2 regions of the Shewanella maritima genome follow, and region 1 is predicted to be linked to the other one. Evidence: riboswitches for the same ligand, from Rfam matches in the RefSeq annotation. Region 1 holds a riboswitch; the other holds the start of a gene.
The links. Region 1 has a riboswitch for thiamine pyrophosphate ahead of thiC (phosphomethylpyrimidine synthase ThiC). Riboswitches for the same ligand answer to the same signal wherever they lie in the genome.
Positions count from the first base shown of each region.

Region 2: another riboswitch for thiamine pyrophosphate. It lies ahead of EXU30_RS01545 (TonB-dependent receptor); the one in region 1 lies ahead of thiC (phosphomethylpyrimidine synthase ThiC).

Region 1 is NZ_CP036200.1:4,691,555-4,694,976, reverse strand. It holds gene thiC (phosphomethylpyrimidine synthase ThiC) at 1-1,329, opposite strand, end outside; TPP riboswitch at 1,466-1,566, opposite strand; tRNA gene EXU30_RS20080 (tRNA-Asp) at 1,860-1,936, opposite strand; tRNA gene EXU30_RS20075 (tRNA-Asp) at 1,990-2,066, opposite strand; gene EXU30_RS20070 (TIGR03503 family protein) at 2,312-3,422, opposite strand, start outside.
Region 2 is NZ_CP036200.1:337,618-341,039, reverse strand. It holds gene EXU30_RS01555 (PaaI family thioesterase) at 1-632, shown strand, start outside; gene EXU30_RS01550 (YcfL family putative periplasmic lipoprotein) at 641-1,048, shown strand; TPP riboswitch at 1,304-1,437, shown strand; gene EXU30_RS01545 (TonB-dependent receptor) at 1,491-3,422, shown strand, end outside.

The sequences.
Region 1 (3,422 bases):
AACGTTTTCTTTTAAAAGCTGCATTGGTATATGACCTGGACCTTCAATGATGGTTTGTACATCATGTTTCCAGGCTTTCTTTACAAGCTCACCCAGTGTTTCTAGCTCGGCAAATTGCGCTTCATCGTTTGCGTCGGCAATTGAGCCAGGGCGCATACCGTCACCAAGTGATAGAGACACGTCGTAAGCTGCGCAGATTTCACAGATCTCATCAAAGTGTTCATAAAGGAAGTTTTCTTTATGATGGCTCAAACACCACTTAGCCATGATAGAGCCGCCACGAGAAACAATACCTGTGACACGTTTGGCGGTCATCGGCACGTAACGCAAAAGCACACCTGCATGAATAGTGAAGTAATCCACACCCTGCTCGGCTTGTTCAATCAAGGTATCTTTAAACACTTCCCAACTTAGATCTTCAGCAACCCCGTTTACTTTCTCAAGCGCTTGGTAAATTGGCACAGTGCCAATCGGTACAGGTGAGTTACGAATGATCCACTCGCGTGTTTCATGGATATAGCGACCAGTTGAAAGGTCCATCACAGTGTCAGCGCCCCAACGGGTCGACCACACCAACTTCTCAACTTCTTCTTCAATTGAGCTAGTAACCGCTGAATTACCAATATTAGCGTTAACCTTTACGAGGAAGTTGCGACCAATAATCATCGGCTCTGCTTCAGGGTGATTAATATTAACTGGAATGATCGCGCGGCCGCGGGCAACTTCGCTGCGGACAAATTCTGCAGTAATAGGCTCGCCAACCAGCGCACCAAAGCTTTCTCCTGGCGCTTTACGGTTTAACTGCTCATCTTGTTTAAGCTCAGCGCGCGCCATGTTCTCACGGATAGCAATGTACTCCATTTCAGGAGTGATTATCCCCTGCTTTGCATAGTGCATTTGGGTGACATTTTTACCCTGCTTAGCGCGAATAGGTTTAGGTAGCTCTTCAAAGCGCAAGTGATCTAAACCATCATCAGCCAAGCGTTGCTGAGTGAAGTTTGATGAAACATCAGCCAGCGCTTCGGTATCCTGACGCGCTTCAATCCAATGCGAGCGGATTTTTGGCACACCTTTACGCACATCAATCTCAGCATTTGGGTCAGAGTAAACGCCGGCACAGTCATAAACGTGAATAGCAGGATTCTTTTCGGTAATTGGCGCGTCTTTGGTGCCACCAATGATGGTATCGGTTTGGTTGATTTTACGCATACCGACTTTAATGCCATTGGGCCCATCTAGATAAACTTTATCTGAATTTGGATGCAAAAGCGGCTTTAAGTTGTTGATAAATTCTTGGGCTTGGTTTCGTGTTTGACGACGATCTGACATTAGCAACCTCGAGTAATGATTAATTAAGTTGCTTGTCTGGAGAAGTTGCCAGCGCATTGCTAGTGCAATGTAAGGAACAATAGATAGACCAAAGCTAAGCGGGTGAATTTCACTTATGGTTTATTGATGCCTATGTATCGTAATGACGCTTGTTTCCTTCGCAGGTGTTAGCCTGATCAGGTTCAACGGATCCCGAATTAACGGTCTCAGCCAATAATGGCACTCCGACAAGATGCTTGCAGTATAATCACAAGCTTATGTAGCATGCAATAGAATTTATCTTGGTCTAATACCAATTAGCATAAGTATTTGTTCATTCTTACTGGTTAAAACCACTTATAACTTCGTTAGAAATTTTGTCGGTAGAATGACTAGCTAGCGGCAATTTCCGCCTTGTTCTAAGCGGTTTTACCTGCGCAATATCTGACCACTTAATTACCCCAATTGGTATAGTTTGTTTCAAGAAACTGATATTTGCAGAGCGCAGAAACGACAAAAGCCTCATCTTTCGATGAGGCTTTTGTCTTATTTGGCGGAGCGGACGGGACTCGAACCCGCGACCCCCGGCGTGACAGGCCGGTATTCTAACCAACTGAACTACCGCTCCAAATTTTTTATTAATAAATACACTTCTTAAAATATATTTATTAATCACTTGATTGGCGGAGCGGACGGGACTCGAACCCGCGACCCCCGGCGTGACAGGCCGGTATTCTAACCAACTGAACTACCGCTCCACTCAAGTGCGATGAATAATAAAGACCTCTCGGATTAGCGTCAACACTTTTTTTATTGCTTTATGACTGTTTAGCTAAATTTTACTCACTTTGGTCAATTTGCAGCTATTTTGTGCCTGTACACATAAGCTTTTGCCCATAAATTGAGCGAACCGACAATAGATAATTATTCCGTAAAAACAACAAGTCACGTTAAATAATTAGAGGTTTAAGTTAAATCGCCTCAGCAAAACGACCCACCACGTCTATTTGTCATCAGGTATAGATAGATCAATATCATCCATACCTTGAGTATTCCCGGCTTGCAGCTCCTCTTCCGCTAACTCCTGCTCTGCCGCTGCAAGCGCCTTATTCAAGCTTTGCTTCTTACGCCAGATAATCAAAGCAAGCACTCCCAACAATAGAACGCTTACATTTATTGAAATAATCCAAAATACTGCTTTATCTTTGGCCTCTTGCTCGGCCTTTGCTTCCTCAGCCGCTGCGATTGCAGCTAATTCCTCAGCCGATGGTGGCGGTGCTGGTGGCTCAAGATAGTTAAAAAACATTTCTGGAAGATCGACAAAGATCTCTCGTCCACCCATGGTAGTTGATACAGCATTACCTTTAATACGATAACTGCCGTACTCAGTCACTTTTGGCAATGCTAGTAACGTACGCTTGTCGTTCATATCCAGCAAAGTAATTGGAATGTTAAGTCCGGCTGGGCCTATCATATCGAAGTGGAAATGGGTTTCTTCTAGCTTAACCGCATCAGTTATAGCAAGTTCTAAAGTCCACGAGCCCGATTGCGGATCTTCATCTGGATTAACTTTGGCAGTAATAGGCCTTTCTGATAATGTGAAAGGGCTGCTAAACTGGCGCTCGAAAATATTATTTCTAGCGGTGACTTGCAGCGTGTAGTCACCCGTAGGTTGGTCAAGATTGACATCACCTGTGAACTCACCATCGTCAGCGGCTTCATCGAGCTTTTCGCCATTGTCTTGGTATTTCCCAGCAATAACGATACCTGTAGCAAAGTTCTTGTCGCTACTGTCACTGTCACTAATAAATCTTGCTGTCCACTCCAACATATAATCCATGCCTGGAATGGTAATAAGCTCTTCATCGCCATTGAGATAAGCATGAACTTTGATACGCTCACCGCGAAATAGAGGCTGTGGAAACGGGTCGACCTCAATTTGCAGGTCGCTCACCTTCTTTATTTCTGAGCCTTGAACGATTGCGCCAAGTAATTGCCAGGGACCTGGCATGGGATTTTCGATGTAAATCATATCCCCAGCAACACCATCCACCCACTTAACGTTTTCTGGGTGACGAGATGAATACCATTTACTGCCGTCGGGCAACACAATA
Region 2 (3,422 bases), 360 kb from region 1:
CAAGCGTGGCGTTTACGCGCGCGATAGCCTATCAAGACAGTATTGATGCCCCAATTGCTCACGCTGTTGGCTCATTTATGCGTATTAGCCCAGAGATGATCAGCGATGAGTTTCGTCAGTCATTAATTGGTGATAACTGTGAGCAAGTGGCATTAGATGCGTCAAATAGAGCCAAAGAGTTTGCTGAGCAAAATCAGCAAATTGAGTTTCAAGATGTGGTTAAACGCGCCATTGATACCAATAACTACACCTATCTGTTAGAAAAAGTGCCGTACTCGCAATTTATTGGTATTTCGGTAGAACGTTTTGGCGATGAAATGGTGTTTAAATTGCCGGCTAAAGCTGACAATATCGGCAACCCAATCTTGCCCGCGATTCACGGCGGGGTGATTGCAGGCTTTATGGAAATGTCGGCCATTGTGCAGCTAATGGTGTTTATGACGGCTAAGAAAGTGCCTAAAATTGTCGACTTTTCGATTGATTACCTCCGCGCTGGCTTGCATCAAGATACCTTTGCCGAATGTAAAATTACTCGTCAAGGTCGCCGCGTGGCGAATGTAAGCATTAATTGTTGGCAGTCTAACCGCAAGCAGTTAATTGCTACGGCGCGAGCACACTTTTTATTAGAATAGGAGTTCCCATGAAACTATTAAAATCGGCTTTGATCGCGCTGGGCTTAGTTGGCTCAGCGGTTATGTTTGCCGGGTGTGCAAATCATACCTCGGGTTTATCGGCCAGTTCAGATGGAAACGTACGTGTTGATAACGCCACTTTTAACCGTGAAGTTGCCATTGGTAATCTACGCTCAAAAATGACCTCAAATATTATGGAAGGCGCAGCGGTCATTTCAAGCAAGGTTGCTACTGACCTGCGTTTGCAATACAAGTTTACTTGGTACGATGCCAGCGGTTTTACCATTGAAGATGAAGCCACAAGCTGGAAGTCGTTAAAACTGCACGGCAAGCAGCAAATGCAAGTAAGCGCAGTCGCGCCTAATGCTAATGCAACGCGCTTTGAAGTGTATGTGCGTAAGGCGTTTTCAAACTAAGTCACTTGTTTATTTCGTTTGGTCGATTCTCTTATTCAATTCTCTTAGCCAATAGTTTGAGTGTGAGAAATCCTGCAAACAAGCGTGACCATAAAGCCAGCTAACACTAGCTGGCTTTTTAATGGAATTTTCAAGGTTTTTGTAATAGGTAAATCACTCAATCTGTGCTGCAGGTCAACTTGGTTAAAATTCATGCTTATAAGTGAGTAAATTGTTTTAATTTGAGTGTAAAGCCACAGGGCTTTGGGTATAATCGACGCCGCCAAGGGGTGTTAGTTGCTGCGTTTATCGCACGTTTTTATTGCAGCACTAACTGAGATGTTTTTTTAACAAACCCTTAGAACCTGATCCGGCTCATACCGGCGTAGGAATAGGCCGCAAAATCTACCTGCACAGACCTTACTATGCTTGCCGGATCTCAAAATCGGAATTTGAGGTCCTCATGTCGTTTAAAAAGAAATCTTCTCTCGCACTAGCCATTATTGCGAGTTTCCATGCCAATGCTGATCAAATTGAAGTCGCTCCTGCTGATGAAGCGATGGAAGTGATAGTGGTTAATGCTGACTTTAACCAAATTAACATTGAGCGCATGCCATCAAGCGTGACTGTGATTGGTGAGCAACAGATTAAAGATGAAGGTGCGCAGCACTTTGAAGATGTATTGAATTCTATTGCCAACTTTAACTGGTCTGGTGGTAGCTCGCGCCCGCGTTATTTCCAAATTCGTGGTGTGGGTGAGCAAGAGCAATATCAAGGCGCGCCAAATTCATCTGTAGGCTATGTGGTTGATGATATTGACCTATCTGGTCTAGGTATGGTGTCGAGCATGTACGACATGCAGCAGGTTGAAGTACTGCGCGGCCCACAAGGTACCCAATACGGTGCTAACGCACTGGCTGGTCTTATTTATCTTAAAAGTAATGACCCGACCGAGCATGCAGAGCATGGCGCAAAAGTGAGTTTAGGTGATGATGACCTACGTACTTTTTCTGGCTTTAGCTCAGGCGCAATTACTGAATCAGGCAAGGTGCTATACCGCGTTGCGCTTGAAAAGCATGACCAAAATGGTTTTAGAACCAACGAATATTTAGGGCGTGATGACACCAACAAGCGTGATGAGTTAACTGCACGCGCAAAATTGCGTTGGTATATGACAGACGATCTTCAAGCTGATCTCACCTTAATGCACGCCAACTTTGACAATGGCTATGACGTGTGGACGCTTGATAACAATGGCTTTAATACCTTAACTGATCAACCTGGTGTGGATAATCAAAAAACCACTGGTGCTGGCCTTAAGTTTATTTACTCTGGCGGTGAGGGCTTTGAGTTAACCTCATTAACGTCATTCGCGAAGACTGACCATCGCCACATGTACGACGGTGACTGGGCTAACCCTGACTACTGGGGCGGTAAAGATTGCGAAGGTGAAGCATGCCAATACGATTACACCTGGGATAAGAAAGCTAATCGTCAGACTATCACTCAAGAGTTTCGTTTTACCTCAACTGAATCTGGTCGTATTTGGAACGGCACCACAGATTGGTTAGTGGGTTTATACGCAATGAACCTTAAAGAAGACAATGACTTATATTCTGAGTACAACACCTGGCCAGACGAAGTCTTAGTATCTGAATACGATGCGACTAACTATGCAGCATTTATGCAGTTTGATACTCAGTTAGGCAATGATTACCTGTTGTCGACAGGTCTGCGTATTGAGCGCCGCGTAAGTGATTATAAAGATACCAACGGCGATAACTTTGATCCAAGTGAGAACATGTGGGGCGGTCATATCGCGCTATCGAAAGCAATCAATGTTGATCACAACGCCTATGCACGTATCGCACGTGGTTATAAAGCGGGTGGCTTTAACATGACCTTGCCACCTGAGCTGGCAGATAAAAAAGAGTTCACCGCTGAAACCCTATACAACTATGAGTTAGGCTTAAAATCTAGCTGGTTAGATGGCAATGTGGATACCAATATCGCGTTGTTCTATATGGATAGACGTGATCAGCAGGTATCAGCTTCATTGCAAGACCCTGAAAACCAACAGCGCTTCATTCTATTTACTGAAAATGCTGGTAGTTCAAACAACTATGGTGCTGAGGTTGATGCTAAGTGGTATGCCAGCGACAACATCGAAGTATACGGTAGCTTAGGTTTACTGAATGCAACCTATGGTGACTATAAGTACAAAGACAAATACGGCTCTGAGGTCGATTTATCTGGTCGCGATCTGGCGCATTCTCCAAAGTACACCTACAGCTTAGGTATGACGTACTTTAGCGACGCAGGTTGGTTTGCCAACCTTAATGCTAGCGGCAAGAGTGATTTCTACTACTCTGATAGCAATGATTCTAAGTCTGAA